Regions from separate parts of the Burkholderia sp. MSh2 genome, predicted to be linked through region 2. Evidence: predicted binding sites of a transcription regulator. Region 2 holds the regulator's gene; the other holds the start of a gene.

Region 1 (10,369 bases), on a different contig from region 2:
GATCCGCGCGAGCTGCTCGTCGGTGAGCGGCTCGGTCGCGAGCACGTGATCGCGCACCTGCATCACGCGGCGGTTGATGTCGGGAATCCCGACCTTCGCGGTGCCGCTGCCGAACACGACGCGCGGTGCGCGCACGCTGCCCTTCGGCGTCTTCACGAACACCGTGCCGCCTTCGTCGGTCACGGTCACGAGCGGCGTATGCTCGTACAGCTTCACGCCGAGCGACAGCGCCGCGCGCTTCAGCCCCCACGCGAGCTTCGCCGGATGCACGATGCCGCTCCGGTTACGCGACCACAGCGCACCCGCGAACAGCGGTGAATTCAATTGTTCGAGCGTTTCCTCGCGGTTCAGCAGCACGACGTCGTGGCCGTACTCGCGATGCAGGTCGTAATCGCCCTTCAGATGCGCGATATGCGCGGGATCGACCGCGACCGTCATCTCGCCGTTCCACTCGATATCGGCGTCGATGTCGTAGCGCTTCAGCGCTTCCTCGAAGCCGTCGAGGTTGTGATGGCCGAAGGCCTCGAGCTGCGCGATGTCGTTCGGGAACACGCGCACCGCGTTCGGCAGCCCGTGCATCACCGACGTCGAGATGATTCCGCCCGCGCGGCCCGATGCGCCATGCGCCACCTTGCCGGCTTCGATCAGCACCACGTTCAGGTGCGGCATCTGTTCCTTCGCCTGCACCGCCGACCACAGCCCCGTGAAGCCGCCGCCGACGATCAGCAGGTCGGCCGTCACGTCGGCGACGAGTTCCGGCTCGGCGGCCGGCGCGGCCGGGTTGTCGAGCCAGTACGGGAACAGCTTCGTGTTCGCGAGCGCCGCCTCGGCGCCCAGTGCGACCGGCGCGCCACGCATTGCGTGCGCCTGCACCGGCGCTGTCTCTCTTGTTTTGACTTCCATTTCCATGATCCCAGCCATCACACGCGGAAACGAAACCGCCGCCGCTCGCGCGTCACACGGACGACGACGCCACGGCGGCGGCTTCGGGCATCACGACTTCTCGAGCAGCACGTAGAACTTCTTCGCGTCCTCGATCGTCTCCCAGCGGCCCGCGAAGCCGGCCGGCAGCAGGTAGCCCTGGCCCGGCGCGAATTCCTTGCGGTTGCCTTCGACGTCGGTCAGCGCGATACGGCCCTCGACGAGCCACACCGCTTCGTCGGCCGCGGTTTCCGGAAACTCCACCGAGCCGACCTTGCCTTCCCACCAGCCGATGATGTAGTTGCCGCTCTTGCCTTCCGCCGCGCGCCAGTCGCTTTCGTCCATCCCGAAGTCGAGCTTCGTGAATTCGCCGATGCCTGCGCCGAGCGGCAGGATGTCCTTGATCAGTTTGGTCATCTGGATCTTTTGTCTCTCGATTGAAAAATGCAGGGACAAAGTTACTCATTTACACTGCCCCGGTATGCCCCCCTTCGGGGGGGACAAGCGGTGTTTTCCGCGGCGGGACAGGTCGCAAGGACACCTGCCGGTATTTCCCCCTAATGACGTTTTTCGTTGCCGACGCTACAATCCGCCGGCCTTTCACCGGGGAACCGCATGCTGCTCGACGTGAACCCCTTCCACCGCGACACCGACCGCTTCAACGTGTCGTTCAAGGCGCTGGGCGAGCTGATCGAGACGGTCGGCACGCCGCACTTCGTGCCGCGCCTCACGCAACTGCTCAATGAAGTGGTGCCGCTCGACGTCGCACATGTCGAACGCTCGCGCGTCGACGGCTCGCTACCCACCGGCTACCGATGCGAATGGATCGGCAGCAGCGGCATCGGCGCCGCGTCCGCCGAAATTTCCGACGTGATGACGCTCTACTACGAGCGCTTTCTCGACAGCGACCCGCTGTTCGCGGGGCTGCGCGGCAAGACGGGCACGATGCTGGTGGTGCGCGACATCGCGGCGATCCCGCCCGGCGAATTCCGCCAGCGCCTGTTCGACGACGTGCAGATCGGGCACGAATGCGTGCTCGCGCGCGGCACGCGCTATTCGCAGCATTCGATCGCGCTGGAGCGCGGCCGCGACCGGCCGCCGTTCACGCTCGCCGAAATGAACCGCTTTCGCAGCATCAGCGACGTGCTGTTCCCGCTGCTCGAACTGCACGCGTCAACCACGGCCGCGCGGCGCATCGCGCACCCGACGCCCGACGTCCACCCGCTCGCCCGGTTCGACGCGCGAGTCGCGGCCGACGGCGTGAAGCTGTCGAAGCGCGAATACGAAACCTGCAAGCACCTGCTCTCCGGCAAGACCGTGCCGGAGACGGCCGAGATCCTCGGCGTGCGCGTCGCGTCGGCCGAGTCGTACGTGAAGCGCGCGTTCGCGAAGCTCGGCGTGCGCACGAAGCGCGAACTCGCCGCATGGGGTTCGGCCGCGACCGCGCTCCCTGCCGCCGGATCGCACGACGGCGCGCTGCCGAACGGTCGGCCCACGATCTCCGGCTGACCCGGCCGCACCAACGTCCCGCCTTCGGTTGCGCCGCGTCGATGCGGCCGCGCCACTTGCATCGAGACCCGTCGATGTAAACGTTGCGACTTCAAAATCTTCACGCGGACGTTCTCCTCTACCATCGGCCGATCGCTTTACGTCAGAAAAAAGGAGACGGCCCATGCCCCGCGAACTGAACCAGCCGATGGGCGGCAACGAGATGCCGCGCTTTGGCGGCATCGCCACGATGATGCGCCTGCCGCAAGCCGAAACGACCGACGGCCTCGACGTGTGCTTCGTCGGCGTGCCGCTCGACCTCGGCACGTCGAACCGCTCGGGCGCGCGCTTCGGCCCGCGCCAGATCCGCACCGAATCCGTGCTGCTGCGCCCGTACAACATGGCCACGCGCGCCGCCCCGTTCGATTCGCTGCAGGTCGCCGACATCGGCGACGTCGCGACCAACCCGTACGACCTGAAGGACTCGGTGCGCCGCATCGAAGAGGCGTACGACGCGATCGTCGCGAACGGCTGCCGGCCGATCACGCTCGGCGGCGACCACACGATCGCTTGGCCGATCCTGCGCGCGCTGCACAAGAAGTACGGCAAGGTCGCCGTCGTCCACGTCGATGCGCACGCGGACGTGAACGACACGATGTTCGGCGAGAAGATCGCGCACGGCACGCCGTTCCGCCGCGCGGTGGAAGACGGGCTGCTGCAATGCGACAAGGTCACGCAGATCGGCCTGCGCGGCACCGGCTACCACGCGGACGATTTCGACTGGTGCCGCCAGCAGGGCTTCACCGTCGTGCAGGCGGAGGCATGCTGGAACACGTCGCTCGCGCCGCTGATGGCTCAGGTGCGCGAACGTGTCGGCGACACGCCGGTCTATCTGAGCTTCGACATCGACGGCCTCGATCCGTCGTTCGCGCCCGGCACCGGCACGCCGGAAATCGGCGGCCTCACGGTGCAACAGGGCCTCGAGATCGTGCGCGGGATGAAAGGCCTGAACATCGTCGGCGCGGACCTCGTCGAAGTCGCGCCGCCGTACGACCCGACCGGCACCACCGCGCTCACCGGCGCGAACCTCGCGTTCGAGATGCTCTGCGTGATGCCGGGCGTCGCCTACCGCTAACCCGACCGACCTCGACAGGATGAACCGCATGTCTACCGCCGAACTTTCCCGTTCCACCGCCACCTTCGTGCTGCCCGCGGCGCACATCGCCGGCCGGCCCGTGCGCGCGCATGCCGACGCGCCCGGCGCGCCGATCTTCAACGCGTCGACCGGTGAGGCGATCGGCTGGCAGGAATTCGCGACGGCCGCGCACGTCGACGCCGCGGTGCGTGCCGCGCGCGACGCATTCGCCGGCTGGCGCGACACGCCGCCGGCCGAACGCGGCCGCATCCTCGCGACGATCGCCGCGCGCGTCGAAGCCTCGCGCGAGCGCCTTGCGGCGCTGCAGATGCAGGTGAGCGGCAAGCCGCCGTTCGAGGCCGAAGCCGATGTCGGCGACGTCGCCGCGACGTTCGCGTACTACGCGACGCTGTGCGAAGACCCGGCGCTGTTCGCGGCCGAACCGGTCGCGCTGCCGAGCGACGCCGTCACGGCCGAACGCTTCCACGACGCGGTCGGCGTCGCCGCGCTCGTGATGCCGTGGAACTTCCCGACGGTCACGACCGCGTGGAAGCTCGCACCCGCGCTCGCGGCCGGCTGCGCGGTCGTGCTGAAGCCGTCCGAACTCACGTCGCCGGCCGAGCATGCGCTGCTCGACATCGTCGCCGAGGCCGGCGTGCCGGCCGGCGTCGTCAACGTCGTGAACGGCGGCGCCGAGGTTGGCGCGGCACTGACCGCGCATCCGCTGATCGACAAGATTTCGTTTACCGGCAGCACGGCGGCCGGCCGCAAGGTCATGCAGGCCGCCGCCGTCGACATGAAGCGCGTGACGCTCGAACTCGGCGGCAAGTCGGCGCTGATCGTGCGCGACGACGCCGATCTCGATCTCGCGGTGTCGCTCGCGGTCGCCGGTGCTTTCACGAACGCGGGGCAGATGTGCTCGGCCACCGCGCGCATCCTCGTGCACGACAGCGTGTACCGCAGCTTCATGGCCGCGTTCGAGACGGCCGTGCGCGCGCTCGTCGTCGCGCCGCCCGCCTCGGCACAGGTCGCGATGGGGCCGCTGATCTCGGCCGCGCAGCGCACGCGCGTCGAGGCGATGCTCCGGCACGGCATCGATGCGGGCGCACGCGTCGCCTTCAGCGGCCGGGTGGCGGATGCCGGCGGCGCGGGCTTCTTCATGGCGCCCGTCGTGATCGCCGAGCCGGCGGCCGACAACCCGCTTTGGACCGACGAGGTGTTCGGCCCCGTCGCGTGCGTGAAGTCGTTCCGCACCGACGACGAAGCGATTGCGCTCGCGAACGACACCCGCTACGGGCTCGTCGCGACCGTCGTGACGCGCGACGCGGGTATCGCGAAGCAATTCCAGCAGCGCGTGCGCGCGGGGCTCGTGTGGATCAACGCACCGCAGCTCATCTATCCGCACGTGTGCTGGGGCGGGTTCGGGCTCAGCGGGATCGGCCGCGAACTCGGCATCGCGGGGCTGCGCAGCTATCAGGAACTGCGCCACGCGATGCGCGCGATCGACTGATGGACTGATCGACTGACCAGTGCGGCCGTTCAGGCCGTTCGCGGCGCCGTGTCTCGTGCATGGCGCCGTTTTTTTCTTCATTGGTTTCCGGGGGGCGAGCCTCGCGTTTGGCGTTTGGCGTTTGGCGTTTGGCGTTTGGCGTTTGGCGTTTGGCGTTCGGCGTTCGGCGTTCGGCGTTCGGCGTTCGCCGTTCGCCGTTCGCCGTTCGTAAGCTTGCAGACGCTCGAACACCCCTCAATGCGACAACGCCGCGGAATGATCGTGCTCACGCAGGCCGCCCGGAATCGCGCACTGCGCGAGCCCACCCGCATCGATCCACGCGCGCGTGCGTTCCGCGGCCTGGTCGATCAGTTGTGCGCACCGCGAGTAATCGTATGACGATACGTCGAGCGGACAGAGCGGCGGCACGACATGGATTTGCGCACGCGCCGCATACAGCTCCAGATCGCGCACCAGTTGCCGCGCGATCACGAGCGTGAGTGCGTGCGTCGCATGCGCGATCGCGCTGCGCGGCGGTACGCGCAACGCGCAGGCGAACCCGGCCGGCAGCACGACGATCCGCTTGACGCCGAGCGCGATCGCAACGGAGATCGGCGTATTGTTCGCGACGCCGCCGTCGACGAGTTCCACGCCGCCGATGCTGACCGACGGAAACACGCCGGGAATGGCCGCGCTGGCCTGCACGGCATCCACGACGGGGCCCGCGGACAGCACGACTTCCTGGCCGTTCAGCACGTCGGTTGCGACGACGTGGAGCGGCAACGCGGCCTGCTCGATCCGCCGGTACGGCAGGTTCTGTTCCAGCAGCAGGCGCAGCGCATCGGCTTCGACCAGATGGGGCCGGTTGCGCAGCAGCATCGCGACGAGGCTGCGCATCGAGAACGGCATCACGTCCTGACGGCGAAGCCTGCACCACAGCGCGGCGAGCATCGCGACGCCGTCCGCGTCCGGCCGGCCGGCGAAATAGGCGGCATTGATCGCGCCCGCCGACGCGCCGACCACGCAATCGGGCCGTTCGCCGCTCGCGACCAGCTCGCGGAGCATGCCGACCTCGATCGCGCCAAGACTGCCGCCGCCGGCAAACACGAAGGCGGTCGAGGGAGTGGAATCGGACGTCACGGTGCGCCCTCCTGCGGTTGGCTGCGACAGCGCGTTCTCCATCATGGATCGTACGCCGCCCCGGATGTCCTGATGAAAACCCTGCCGGCACGCGGCCCCGGGCGGTCGACCCGCGCCGCGCTCCCCGCATCCCGCCATGATCCCGATTTGGGGACAGTGACGTCGTTCGCCGCGCCGTTTCCGGATCGCATCCATACGGGGCCTCGCGCGAAGACCGCGCCCTTTTTGACCTCGATCAAGAGAATCGCGCATATCGGCGCCCGCAAACGTGTGCCGGCCGTGAATCACGCGCGATACGCGGAATCACGGGTTCAGTCGTCCGGACGATCGCCGTTATTGCATCAACACCCGCCGACGGCCATGGCGTTGCGACGCATCGGGAGGCCTCGAACCGCATCCGGCACGCGACGAACCGGGGCCGAGCGGGCATGGAGCGGGACGACCGGGCGTCCCGCGCGCATTTCGACAACACATGCAGCGGCGCAAGTCGCGGACGAGGTAATCATGTTCGTAGCCATCGGGTGGATCGTCGTGATCGGGTCGGTGATCGGCAGCTTTATCGGCGTAGGCGGCCATGTGCCGGCCTTGCTGCAACCGTTCGAACTGCTGTGCATTTTCGGCGCCGCGCTGGGCGCGTTCGTCGTCAGCAATCCGGTCACGACGCTGAAGAAGACGATCAAGAGCCTGCCCACCTGCTTCAAGGGCGGCGGCTATACGAAACAGCAATACGTCGAACTGATCGCGCTGCTGTACGAGCTGCTGCAGAAGGCGCGCAAGGACGGCATGATGGCGCTCGAGGCCGACGTCGACGCGCCCGAACAAAGCCCGCTGTTTCAGAAGTACTCGCATGTGCTCGAGGATCATCACCTGCTCGACTTCATCGTCGACTATCTGCGGATGATGTCGAGCGGCAACGTGAACGTGCTGGAGATGCAGGACCTCATGGATGAAGAACTGCATACGCACCATGCGGAGGCGTCGGTCGCGGCCAATGCGATCCAGAAGATGGCGGACGGCCTGCCGGCGTTCGGCATCGTCGCCGCGGTGATGGGCGTCGTGCATACGATGGGCTCGGTCGGCGCGCCGCCCGCCGTGCTCGGCAAGATGATCGCCGGCGCGCTCGTCGGCACGTTCCTCGGCATCCTGCTCGCGTATGGCTTCATCGGTCCGCTCGCGGATCTGCTCAATGCGAAGGGCCGCGCCGCGGCCAAGCCGTTCCAGTGCGTGAAGGCCGTGCTGCTCGCGTCGATGAGCGGCTACGCGCCGGCGGTGGCGGTGGAATTCGGCCGCAAGGTGCTGTTCACGGCCGATCGCCCGAGCTTCAAGGAGCTTGACGAGGCCGTCCGCGCAACGAAGTCGCCCAAGCCCGCGTAACGGAGGCGTCATGGCCGACAGTCGCTCCAACCCGTCGAAGCAGTCCGTCCCGGCATCGCTCGTCGTCGTGCGCCGCAAGCGAGGCGAGGAGCACGACGCCCACCACGGCGGCGCATGGAAAATCGCCTACGCCGACTTCGTCACGGCGATGATGGCGTTCTTCCTGCTGATGTGGCTCCTCGGCTCGGTTTCGAAGTACGACAGGCAGGGGATCGAGGATTACTTCAACACGCCGCTGTCGACGCTCCTGTCCGGCGGCAAAGATGCACAGGCGCCTCGTCCGAGCGTCGTGCAAGGTGGCGGCCGCGACCTGTCGGACCCGGCGCCGGCCATCGACACCAACGCGCAACCGGCGCCGGCCAGTTCGCCCGCGGCACTCGCCGGCATCGTCGATACGCAAAAGCTCGAACGCCTGAAGGAAAAGCTGACCGCGGCGATTACGCACAGCCCGTCATTGCGCGCGTACCAGGACCAGATCCGGATCGCGATCACGCACGAGGGCTTGCGCATCGAGATCGTCGATACGCTCAAGCGCCCGATGTTCGCGTCGGGCAGTTCGCAACCCGAAGCGTATGCCACCGCCATCCTCACCCAGATCGGTACGGCACTCGACGACGTCGAAAACCGCGTGTCGATCGCGGGGCATACCGATTCGACGCCGTATCCCGACGGCCCCGCCGGCTATTCGAACTGGGAGCTCTCCAGCGATCGAGCGAACGCCGCGCGGCGCGCGCTCGTCGCCGGCGGATTGCGGGAAGAGAAGCTGCTCCAGGTGCGCGGGCTCGCGGATGTCCTGCCGCTCGACCGGAACGTCGCGGACGAGCCGACCAATCGCCGCATCAGCATCCTCGTGATGAACAATGCCGCCGAGCAGGCGTTCTTTCGGGACGGCGGCAGGACGACCGTGGACGAAGCGGCCGGCGCCCGGGCCGCCGTGCTGCCGGCGGCGCTCGCGCGGCCGCATTAGGCGCGAACGCAGCCACGCAAGCGGGCCGGACGGGTCCGACGGGTCCGGCCGCCGCGCACATCCTCGCGCCCGACTGCGCATCTCCCCCGCTTCATGGTCGCGTTCGGAACGGCCGGGCGCGACATCGACCGGCCCGCGAGAGTGTTCGGGCCGCCGACGGCGCCGTGTCTCGCGCACGACGCCGTTTTTCTGCCCATCCGATATATTCCGTAGAATATATCGACACCTGCACTTCCGGAGATTCACCATGCCCCGCACGCCGACGGACCGCGCCCCGCAGCGCGCCGCACGGGAACAGCCGCTCGCGCGCAAGATCAGCGCGCTCAGGCCGCTGTCGAGCGACGCGCGCGCGCAGCAGGTCACGGATGTCGTCGACGCGTTCCGGCGGCTGCGCGGCAGCATCGTGCGCTTCATCCGGATGTTCCCGGCCGCGCACGCCGACGGCACGCCGGACGACGCGCTGCCCGCCATGGGGTTTCGCGAACTGCTGTCGACGCTGGAAGACGCGGCCCGCACCGCCCGCTTCACGCGCCTGCCCGAACTCGAACGGGCGATCGAGCACGCGCGCCGCCTCGAACGCACCCGCGACGACGTGTTCTCCGATTCGTTCAGCAACGACCCGGCCGCGATGCGCGACGCGGTGGCCGCGCTGGAGCGTGCCGACGTGCTGCTCGTCGGGCTGTGCGTCGAATCCGTGATGGCGCGTCACGCGCCGCCATCCCTCCCCGTTTCGCCGGCGGCGCCCGGTCCGTCCGCACCGCCCCGCACCGAGCGCGCGACCGTGCCCTGCTGAGCGCGCCGCTGCTCGCTTTCCCCGGAATTTCGAGCGTTATATTCCGTGGTATATTTCGCGAATCTTTCGCGCATCCGTCTCCGGCTCGACCGCGCCGGATCGAGGTCAACATGCACGCCCCGCCTTTTCGCCTGGCCCGCACGGCGGATCTTTCGTCGCCGGGCGGTCATCCGTCCGCGTCGACCGGCACGCGGGTCGACGCATGCTGCGCGCCGTCCGCCGCGCAACAGGCCGAGCTGAAGCGCCGCGCGCGCCTGTCCGAACTCGATTCGCACCTGCACTGCTCGATCATCGGCACCTGCCTGACCACGCACGAACTGCGCAAGCTCGTGCCGAAATTCACCGACCTGGATCGCCAGCACGCCACCGACCTCGACATCCACCACGCGGCCGTCGAACTCGCGATCGAAGGCGCGGCCGGCGGCAAGGCGTTGCACAAGGCGCTCGACGAGCGCTACGCCGGCGCGATCCGCCTGTTCGACAAGGCACACGATGCCGACGCGCTGCTCGCGCTGTGGCAGGACGCGCTGAAGAACGGCGACATTCCGCCCGCCTACTGGGCGCTGATGACGCATCCGCGCACGACGATGGGCGTGCGCCAGGCCGCGTTCGGCGACCTGCACATGCTGTCGCACCTGGTCGGCGCGGCCAATCGCGCCGATATCCGGCGGCTCGTCGCGCTGGAGGAAGAGAATGCGGCGCTGCACGCGAAGATCGAACGGCAGCAGGCGCGCCTGCACGAGATGAGCGCGCAGCGCGACGCGGCGCTGCAGGAACGGGACGCCCTCGCCGCGCGCCAGAACGCGCAGCCGTTGGCGGCTGAAAGCGTATTGCGCGACGAAGTACACGAACTGCGCGAGGCGCTGGCCGCGCGCGACGAGCGGCTCGCGCTGCACACGAGCCGGCGCGAGGCGGCCGAGCAGCGGATCGTCGCGGAACAGGCGAGCGCCCGCGCGATGCGCGCGCGGCTCGACGACCTGACGACGATGGTGAAGACGCTGCGCGCCGAAGCGAGCGCGATCGAACAGGCGGTGCAGGCGTCGACGGAGAGCCCGGCCGAAC
Region 2 (10,369 bases):
TCGAAGTGACCGATGTTGCAGACGATCGCGTTGTGGCGCATCGCCTTCATGTGGTCGTGGTTGATCACGTGGTAGTTGCCGGTCGCCGTCACGAAGATGTCGGCCTTGTCGGCCGCGTATTCCATCGTCACGACGCGGTAGCCTTCCATCGCCGCCTGCAGCGCGCAGATCGGATCGATTTCGGTGACCCACACGGTCGCGCCCAGACCGCGCAGCGACTGCGCGCAACCCTTGCCCACGTCGCCGTAGCCCGCGACGACCGCGACCTTGCCCGCGATCATCACGTCGGTCGCGCGCTTGATGCCGTCGACCAGCGATTCACGGCAGCCGTACAGGTTGTCGAACTTCGACTTCGTGACCGAATCGTTCACGTTGAACGCCGGGAACGGCAGGCGGCCGTCCTTTTCCATCTGGTACAGGCGGTGCACGCCGGTCGTGGTTTCCTCGGTCACGCCCTTGATGTGCGCGAGGCGCTTCGAGTACCAGTTCGCGTCGATGTCGAGGTGCTTCGCGATCGACTTGTACAGCGCGACTTCTTCCTCGTTGGTCGGCTTCGCGATCGCCGAACGGTCCTTCTCGGCCTTCGAGCCGAGGATCAGCAGCAGCGTTGCGTCGCCGCCGTCGTCCAGGATCATGTTCGCGAATTCGCCGTTCGGCCATTCGAAGATGCGGTGCGAGTACTCCCAGTACTCGTCGAGCGACTCGCCCTTGTACGCGAACACCGGCGTGCCGGCCTCGACGATCGCGGCCGCGGCGTGATCCTGCGTCGAGAAGATGTTGCACGAGGCCCAGCGGACGTCCGCGCCGAGCGCCTTCAGCGTCTCGATCAGCACGCCCGTCTGGATCGTCATGTGCAGGGAACCGGCGATGCGCGCGCCCTTCAGCGGCTGCTGCGCCTTGTATTCGTCGCGAATCTGCACGAGGCCCGGCATTTCGGTCTCGGCGATGTTCAGTTCCTTGCGGCCCCAGCCGGCCAGTGCCAGATCGGCGACGACGTAATCCTTGGAAGCCTGGGTATCGATAATGGCGTTCATCACGCCCTCCTTTCTAAAAAGTTTCTAGATTGGTGACGTGAGCGCCGTTCAGGAAGCGGGGCCGGCGCATTCGCCGGCTGCTTGGTGAAGCTTTCCGAGCCTGGCGGGCCTGGGACGGCCCGTCGCAACGCTCCTCGGAAAACGGGAAGGATTGTAGCAAATCGGCGCGCGGAATGCGCATCCGCGCGCGCGACCGCCACGAAAGGGTCAGGACTCGGCGCCGACCCACGCCTGTTCGCGCAGCCGTGCGCGCAGGCGCGCGACGGCCTGGCTGTGCAACTGGCACACGCGCGATTCGCTCACTTCGAGCACCGCGCCGATCTCGCGCAGATTCAGACCCCGCTCGTAGTACAGCGACATCAGCAGCTTCTCGCGCTCGGGCAGCCGCTCGATCGCCTCGACGAGCGCCTCGCGCAGGTGCTCGTCGAGCAGCGCCGACAGCGGGTCGGCGTGATCGACGCGGTAGCGGTCGAGAAACGGCTCGTCGTCGGCCGCGCGATCGAAATCCTCGTAGTAGATGAGCTGGCTGCCGTGCAGGTCCTGAAGCATCCCCTGGTATTCGTCGAGCGGCATGTTCAGGTGCTGCGCGATCTCGGCCTCGCTCGCCGAGCGACCGAGATGCTGCTCGACCTGGTGCACCGCCTGCTCGACCTCGCGCGACGTCTTGCGCAGGCTGCGCGGCAGCCAGTCGTTGCTGCGCAGCTCGTCGAGCATCGCGCCGCGGATGCGCTGCGTCGCGTAGGTCTCGAACTGCGCGCCCTGGTCTTCCTTGTAGCGGCCGGCGGCATCCATCAGGCCGATCATGCCGGCCTGGATCAGGTCGTCGAGATCGACGCTCGCCGGCATCTTCGCGACGAGCTGCAGCCCGAGACGACGCACGAGCGGCGCATATTGCGCGAGCACGTCGGCCTGGGACATCTTTCCTTGAGCGTTGTACATCATGGCTCTCTCCTTCCGGTGGCGCTCATGCGGCGTGTGCCGCGCCCGCCTCGTACGACGGCTTGCCGCCCGCGTGGACGGCGCGCCCCGCGCCCGGACCCGGACGCATCGGCCAGTACAGCAGATCGGCGGCAATCTGCCGGTAGTCGCGCGCGGCCGCCGACGACGGAAACGCGTCGACCGCCGCCCGCATCAGCTCGCGCGCATGCTCGACGAGCTGATCCGCGCTCACGCAGCCTGCATCGGCGATCGACACCGTCAGGTAGCGGCTCGCGACGCCCGCGAGGTTGTCGAACGCGACCTTCGCGTCCGCATGGCTGCCGACCTGGTTGGTCAGCACGCGGAACTGCGCGAACGCATGGGCGAAATGCAGCCGCTTCATGCACGCGTACGCCTCGGTGATCGCCTGCGCGGCAACCCGCGTGACGATCAGCACGTCGTGCGCCTCGCGCGCGAGCGCCGAGAACGCGCCGTCGGCGCCGAGTTGCGCGTCGACGAGGACGATGTCGGCCGGGCCGTCGATGAAGTCGCTCAGCTGCGCATCGGTATAGCCGGCGCGCGCGAACCGCGCGGCCGCGCACAGGCCGAACCCGGCCGCCACCCGCGTGCGCTCGCCTTCGCGCAGCCACGCGCCCGCAAGGGTCGCGCTGGCCGAATGCACGTCGGCGCGCTCGTCGACGACGAGCACGTCCTTGCCGAGCGACGCGAGCGCCGCCGCCAGGTTCACGACGGTGGACGTGCAGCCGACGCCCGCCGGCCCGCCCGCCACCGCAACGATCCGCGATGTGCGCCCGGCCAGCAGGCGCCGCAATCCTTCAGCCTGGTCGATGATCCGTTTATCCAAATCGCACCTCGTGCAGCTCGGCGGTGGAACGTGCGGTCAGCGCGGACAGCAGCGTCGGCATGTCCTCGTCTTGCGGGACGAAGGGCGAACCGTCGCGCGGTACGCAGAACGCGCTCTTCAGCAGGAATCGGGTCGAGGCGACGTACAGGTTCTCCGGCACCTTCTGGCCGGTCGACACGTAGTGGACCGGCAGCTTGTAGCGGATCACCGTGTCGAGCACGCCGCCGAGGTGGGTCGCCTCGTCGAGCTTGGTGAGGATGCAGCCGGCCAGATCCGGATGCTCGCCGGCGCTGCGGTAGGCCTGCACGACTTCGTTGAGCGTGTCGCCATGGCTGGTCGCGTTGAGCAGCAGCAGGCGCTGCACCGGCGCGTTCGCGCCGTGCAGCATCGCGATCTGGTCGGATACCGCGCGGTCGCGCTGGCTCATGCCGATCGTGTCGATCAGCACGATGTGCTTGTTGCGCAGCTCGGACAGCGCGAGCGCGAGATCGCCCGCATCCTTCACCGCGTGCACCGGCACGCCGAGAATCCTGCCGAAGATGCGCAGCTGCTCGTGGCCGCCGATCCGGTAGCTGTCGGTGGTCAGCAGCGCGACCTTGCTCGCGCCGAAGCGCATCACGCAGCGCGCGGCCAGCTTCGCGGTGGTGGTCGTCTTGCCGACGCCCGTCGGCCCCATCAGCGCGAATACGCCGCCGCGCTCCATCAGCGCATCCTCGCTGTCGAGCACCGGCAGGTTCGCCGCGAGCACCGACTGCGCCCACTCGGCGGCCTGTTCGAAGCTCTGCATGTCATCGCCGGACGGCAGGTTGTCGACCAGCATCCGCACGAGCTGCGCGGAGAAGCCGGCGGCAAACAGGTGCTTCGTCAGCGCGCCATGCACGGCGCTGCGGCGCTGGCGGTCGTGCCACATCAGGCTGTCGAACTGCTCGTCCATCCGCCCGCGCAGTTCGCCGAGCTCCTGCATCACCGTGTCATTGACGATCCGCTCGATGCGCGACTTCACCGCATCGGCCACCGCGGCGGCCGTGTCGGCGGACAGGCGCGTGCGCTCGGCCGCCCGCGCGGCCTGCGCGGCGCTCGCTTCCTGCGCGCGCACGGCGGCGGCCGGCATCCGGCGTTCGGCGTCGCGCACGATCTCGCGCGCCCAGTCGGGCGGCGTCGCGCTCGCGGCCGGCTGCGGCTGCGGCGCGGGCGCGCTCGCTTGCGGCGCGGCGGGCGTCGCCTGCGCGCGCGCGATCAGCGCGTCGCGCTGCTGCGTCAGGCGTTTCGCGTGCTCGACCAGCCACGGCGCGGGTTCGGAAGCAGGGGCCGGCGTACCGGCGGCCGGCGCGGCGGCAGCAGGTGCCGCGATCGACGGCGCGGCCGCGTCCGGCGCGTCCACGTCGCCCGCCGGCAGGTGCGCCGCTGTCTCGTCCGCCTCGGCGCTCGCGCCGAAGACCGACGAGAACACGTCCGGCAGCCCGCCTTCGTCGGCGGCGTACGGATTGACGGCCGGGCGGCCCAGCGCCGCACCCGGGCGCGACACGATGCCCGGCACCGCGGCGGCCGGCACGGATTCCGGCAGCCGCGGCATGGCGAGCCGCGGCCGCACCGCGGCCGGCGGCGCCACGGCGGCGAGGTCCGAATCGGCGAGGGCGACGATTTCCACGCTGCCGTCATCGAGCGTGCGGTTCGACAGCACGACCGCGTCGGCGCCGAGCGCCTCGCGCACGAGACGGAGGGCGTCGCGGCTCGTAGCGCCGGTGAATTTGCGAATGTTCAAGCGGAACCCCCGATGACGTTAACGACTTTGATCGTGCGTGTGTCCGGCACTTCGGCATACGACAGCACTTTCAATTGCGGCAGGCTGCGGCGCAGGAAACGCGCGAGCATCGCGCGCAGCGCGTGCTGCACGAGCAGCACGGGCGGCAGCCCGAGATTCTGTTGACGCAGCATCGCCTGCTGCGTACCGGTCAGAAGGTTGTGCGCCAGGCCGGGCTCGAGGCCCGGATTCGCGCCGGTGGCGAGCGCCTGCGACAGCACGCGCTCGAGATTCGAATCGAGGCCCATCACCTGCATCTCGCCCACGCCCGGATACCACTGCTGCGTGATCGCGCGACCGAGCGCGAGCCGCACCGCGGCGGTGATCTCGAACGCGTCGCCGCGGCCCGCATGTTCGGACACGGCCTCGAGGATCGTGCGCATGTCGCGGATCGGCACGCCTTCCTCGAGCAGGTTCTGCAGCACTTTCTGCAGCGTCGTCAGCGAGATCGTCTTCGGCACGAGGTCCTCGACGAGCGACGGCGCGTCCTTGCCGGTGCGCTCGACGAGCGCCTGCACTTCCTGGCGGCCGAGCAGCTCGGCCGCGTGCTGGACCACGAGATGGTTCAGGTGCGTCGCCACGACCGTGCTCGCGTCGACCACCGTGTAGCCGTACACCTGCGCCTGTTCGCGCATCGCGACGTCGATCCACACGGCCGGCAGCCCGAACGCGGGGTCCTGCGTGACGGCGCCCGGCAGCGCGGCCGTGACCTGGCCCGGGTTGATCGCGAGCCACTGGCCCGGGAACACTTCGCCGACGCCGATCTCGACGCCCTTCAGCGCGATCCGGTACGCGTTCGGCCGCAGTTCGAGGTTGTCGCGGATATGGATCACCGGCGGCAGGAAGCCGATTTCCTGCGCGAATTTCTTGCGGATGCTCTTGATGCGCTTGAGCAGTTCGCCGTCGCTGTTCCTGTCGACGAGCGGGATCAGCCGGTAGCCGACTTCCAGCCCGAGCGGGTCGATCAGCTGCACGTCGTCCCAGGTCGCCTCATGGCTGTCGGACGGCAGCGCCGCGGGCGGCGCGATGTCCGTCACGTCGCCGGCCGCCTTGCGGGCCGCCGCGCGGCGGGTCTGCGTGCGCGCCAGCCAGATCGCGCCGCCGCCGAGCGCGAGGAACGCGAAGTGCGGCATCCCCGGGATCAGCCCCATCAGCACGATGATCGCGCCGGTGATCGTCAGCACGCGCGGGTTCGTGAACAGCTGGCCGGTGATCTGCGTGCCGATGTCCTCGTCGGTCGCGACGCGCGACACGATCACGCCGGCCGCGGTCGAGATCACGAGCGACGGGATCTGCGCGACGAGGCCGTCGCCGATCGTCAGCAACGTGTAGTTGGTGCCGGCCGCGGCGAAGCTCATGTCGTGCTGGACCATCCCGACGATCAGGCCGCCGATCACGTTGATCGCCATGATGATCAGGCCGGCGATCGCGTCGCCGCGCACGAACTTCGACGCACCGTCCATCGAGCCGTAGAACTCGGCTTCCTGCGCGACGGACTGGCGGCGCTTGCGGGCCTGTTCCTCGTTGATCAGGCCGGCGTTCAGGTCGGCGTCGATCGCCATCTGCTTGCCGGGCATCGCGTCGAGCGTGAAGCGCGCGGACACTTCGGCGATCCGCCCCGCGCCCTTCGTGATCACCATGAAGTTGATGATCATCAGGATCACGAACACGACGATGCCGACCGCGAAGTTGCCACCGACGAGGAAGTGGCCGAACGCCTCGATCACCTGGCCGGCCGCGTCCGGCCCGGTGTGGCCTTCGAGCAGCACGACGCGCGTCGACGCGACGTTCAGCGACAGGCGCAACAGCGTCGAGAACAGCAGCACGCTCGGGAACGCCGCGAAATCGAGCGGCTTCATCGTGTACATGCTGACGAGCAGCACCATCACCGACAGCGCGATGTTGAACGTGAACAGCAGATCCAGCAGCAGCGGCGGCAGCGGCAGGATCATCATCCCCAGGATCATGCAGATGAGGATCGGGCCCGCGAGCGCGCGCAGGTTGGTACCCGCGAGCATGTTCGGGCGCTTCGCGAACAGTCCGGTCGGCGTGCTCATGCGGCGGCCCCCGGCGTGCCGTTGCGACCCGGCTTGCCGAGCGAGTCTTCGGCTTCCTCGCGTTCGTCGTCGGTGGACACCGACGCGCCCTTGTCGAGTTCGGCCGGCACGTCGAGATCGACCGGCACCGCCGGGAACGCGCCGCCTTCCGAACGGAAGCGCTTGAGCTGGTAGACCCACGCGAGCACTTCGGCGACGGCCGCGTACAGCGAGCCGGGAATCTCGCGCTCGAGTTCGACGTTGTGATACAGCGCACGTGCGAGCGGCGGCGCCTCGAGCAGCGGCACGTTGTGTTCGGATGCGAGTTCGCGGATGCGCGCGGCGACGAGGTTCACGCCCTTCGCGACGACCTTCGGCGCGCGCATCGCGCCGTCCGTGTATTTCAGCGCGACGGCGAAGTGCGTCGGGTTCGTGACGACCACGTCGGCCGTCGGCACGGCCGCCATCATCCGGCGGCGCGCGAGCGCGCGCTGCTGCTGGCGGATCCGCCCCTTCACGTGCGGATCGCCTTCGTTCTCGCGATGCTCGCGCTTCACTTCTTCCTTCGTCATGCGCAACTTCTTGTTGTACTGCCAGATTTGGTAAGGCACGTCGAGCGCGGCGACCACCAGCATCCCGGCGACCGTCGTGCCGCAGCACACCGCGACCAGGTGCAGCGCATCGGGCAGCGCCGCGCCGAGCGGCTGCGTCGCGAGGCCGAGCAGTTCGTCCTTGCTGCGCCAGATCGCGACGCCGCCGACCCCGCCGACGACCAGCGTCTTCGCGACCGACATCCCGAGCTGGATCGGCCCCTGGATCGAGAAGATCCGGCCGAGGCCCGAGATCGGGTTCAGGCGGTCGAACTTCAGCTCGAACGTTTTCTGCGAGATCAGCCAGCCGCCGAGCGCCATCGGCGCGAGCAACGCGGCGAGGCCGGTGAGCGCGAGGAGCGGCAGCAGCGCGGCAAAGCCTTCGAGGCTCGCGCTGCCGGCCGCCGACAGCATCCGGTTCGTGTCGAACGCGGTCGCGCGATCGAACGTGAACGCGCCGCGCAGCATCGCCTGCAGATGGCCACCCGACGGACCGGCGAGCAACCACGCGCCGTAGAACCCGGCCGCGAGCAGCGCGAACGACGCCAGTTCGCGCGAGCGCGCGACCTGCCCCTCCTCGCGCGCCTTCGCACGGCGTCTCGGAGTGGCGGCTTCGGTCTTGTCGAGATCGCTCTCGTCTGCCACGGGGCCTCCAGTCGGGTACGGCGGAATGCCGTTTTCCAGTGACACCGATTATTCATGGAGGCGTCAACCAGCGATCGGTCGAGGAAAGCCGGGAAAGGGGGGTATTTCGGGGAATCGGGCGGGCCGGCGCAAAGCGGGCCGGAACGGGCCGGAACGGCGATACGGCGCGGCGGTCGGCGGGATCGCGAAGCGTCGGTCCCGGGCGGGACGGCGACGGTGTCGGGCGGGGAAATGGTGCAACGCCGCGGCGCAAGCCGCGGGAAAATCGGGCCCCGGCGCGACGCGACGCGCGCCGGGGCAGGCGTCGGTCAGACCGCCGGGATCGGGTCCGCGCCGAAGCGGTTCGGGCCCTCGGTGCCGCGCGAGCACATCCACACGAGCAGCAGGATGCCGCCGATGATCGGAATGAGCCCGATCAGCAGGAACCAGCCCGAGCGGCCCGTATCGTGCAGGCGGCGCACGCTGACCGCGATGCCCGGAATGATCAGGGCCAGCGAAATCAGGAAAATCACGCCGAGCAGCAGCAGCGTGATCACGCCCGCGTCACGGCCCACCGCGCCGATGACCTGGCCGACGATCGACAGAATGCAGCTCAGCAGCGCGAAATACCAGTATTCGGCACGACGCGCCCGGCCTTCGAATGTCGCGTATTTATTAAGTACGGTACGAACGGCTTCAGAGAAATTCATCTTTATTACCCTCCTGTTATATATTGGCACCCCGGAAACAACGCCGGCATTATATGTTTGAATGTCGGCAAGCTCCATCTCTTTTCGCGTGCAGGCCGGCTTGCCCGCCTGTACTGGCCGTCCGCCGGCGCGACGCGGAAACGGCTGCAATAGCGCAACGCCGCGCCACGGGCTTGCGTGCCGCGTCATTTTCACAATCTCGAAAACCTGACAGAAACTGCAGCCCCCGATAATCCTGAATTTGATTACATGCGCATGAAACCGGGTTCGATCGATAATCGGCACGGGCATGCGGGATTCGATTAACCCGCCGGTATTACGCGAACGCGCGAATCGCGCTACCCTTCGCCATTTCCCGGCCGGCCGAACCGCATCATGCTCCGTCATCCGCTCGTCCCGTCGCTGTCGCTCGCCTGCGCGCTGGCCGCCGGCTGCGCGGGCACGCCGGCCCTGCCGCCCGGCGCGCAGGCGCCCGACGCACCGCACCCCGGCACGATCGCCCTGCACGATGCGTGGAACGGCTCGACGAGGACCTTGCGCGCGCAGGACTACTCCGAGAGCTTCACGTTCCGCTGCTTCGACACGCGCGGCGAGCCGACCGAACGGGCGCGCGCGGCATGGTGCGTGCCGGTCGTCGAGATCGAATCGGTGTCGGTCGACGCGGCCGGGCGTGCGGTCGCACCGGCCGACGCGGTGCGGATCGAAAGCACCGCCTACGGGCCCGGCCACCACTTCCTCGACCATACGCTCCTGATGCGCAACGGCCGGCCACCGGCCTAGCGCCGGTTCGCGCCGGGCGCGGGCCGGAGGCCGTTCCCGTGCATCGCGGCCCCGCGCCGCCGGCCGCGACCGGCCGGCGCCGCCTGCAGCGCGCCGGGATCGAGCGTCCGCATCGCCATCGCCTGCGCCATCGCGCGCCCGGCGCGCCGGTTCGCCCGCGATCCGTTCCGTTCATCCGCACGGACACGACTTGCGCCGGCACGCCGGAGCGGTCGCGCCTCCCGCCGCACTGCGCGCGCGTGCTGCGGCCGTCCGGTTCGCTCCGCCGTACGCGCGCGGCGCACGGATAAAAAAAGGGGGCGATTTCTCGCCCCCCTTGCTCCAGCGTACGGCCGCGCCGCGTCAGAACGCGACGAAAGGCGCCGGGCCGCCGCTCGCGGTCTTGTCCATCCCGATGTAGATCGTCCGGCCGTAGAAGTACGGCAGGCCGATGTCGAGCCACGCGGACGAACCGAACGGGCCCGCGATGTCGTTGAACGCAAACGTCGACGAGTTCGCGAACAGCGAATCCGCGTTCGCGACGGACATCGACACCGTCGCGGCCACGCCGTTCTGGCCGCTCAGCGTCGCGGAATAGCTGGCCGGCGACGACGTCGGGCAGTAGAACTGCGGGTTCTTCGAGCAGGCCGTCTGGGACGAATCGTTGAAGAAGTACGCGTTCGAGCCCGTATCGAAGAACGCGGTCACGTTGCGTCCGAGGAACGTCGCGTTGACATCGCCCGTCGTGGTCGAGGTCATCACGGTCTTCCCGGTCAGGTCGGGCAGGCCGAAGGTCAGCGTGCCGGTCGCGCTCGCCTGCCCGCTGCTCGAAATGCCCGGCATCGTCACGCTCAAGCCGCTGTTGTCGGCGAAATGCGGCACCGGGTTGGCCACCTGCTGCGACACCGGCACGAGCGCGACCGTGCAGTTCGCGTTGTTGCCGTTCGGGCACGCGTAGTAGTTGTTGTTGCTCGACGACGTCGACGTCGCACAGGTCGTGCCGCAGTCGACCGGCGCCGGCCCGATGCCGAG

What was found. Region 2 encodes FliA, which starts transcription of late flagellar genes. Its sites were predicted from a motif close to CTAAAGTTTNNNNNNNNNNNGCCGNTA; they were not measured.
Region 1: the regulator FliA is predicted to act here: its motif matches at 6,483-6,509, upstream of motA (flagellar motor stator protein MotA).

What each region holds. Positions count from the first base shown of each region.
Region 1 is NZ_JPGM01000026.1:102,944-113,312, forward strand. It holds gene GQ57_RS17595 (NAD(P)/FAD-dependent oxidoreductase) at 1-909, opposite strand, end outside; gene GQ57_RS17600 (cupin domain-containing protein) at 994-1,338, opposite strand; gene GQ57_RS17605 (helix-turn-helix transcriptional regulator) at 1,537-2,430, shown strand; gene speB (agmatinase) at 2,594-3,544, shown strand; gene GQ57_RS17615 (aldehyde dehydrogenase family protein) at 3,573-5,054, shown strand; gene GQ57_RS17620 (patatin-like phospholipase family protein) at 5,289-6,215, opposite strand; gene motA (flagellar motor stator protein MotA) at 6,678-7,547, shown strand; gene motB (flagellar motor protein MotB) at 7,558-8,514, shown strand; gene GQ57_RS17635 (hypothetical protein) at 8,762-9,307, shown strand; gene GQ57_RS17640 (DUF2325 domain-containing protein) at 9,418-10,369, shown strand, end outside.
Region 2 is NZ_JPGM01000004.1:52,234-62,602, forward strand. It holds gene ahcY (adenosylhomocysteinase) at 1-1,034, opposite strand, end outside; S-adenosyl-L-homocysteine riboswitch at 1,067-1,176, opposite strand; gene GQ57_RS02745 (RNA polymerase sigma factor FliA) at 1,242-1,976, opposite strand; gene GQ57_RS02750 (nucleotide-binding protein) at 1,999-2,817, opposite strand; gene flhF (flagellar biosynthesis protein FlhF) at 2,810-4,579, opposite strand; gene flhA (flagellar biosynthesis protein FlhA) at 4,576-6,675, opposite strand; gene flhB (flagellar biosynthesis protein FlhB) at 6,672-7,889, opposite strand; gene GQ57_RS02770 (DUF805 domain-containing protein) at 8,198-8,578, opposite strand; gene GQ57_RS02775 (hypothetical protein) at 8,954-9,358, shown strand; gene GQ57_RS02780 (DUF3443 family protein) at 9,701-10,369, opposite strand, start outside.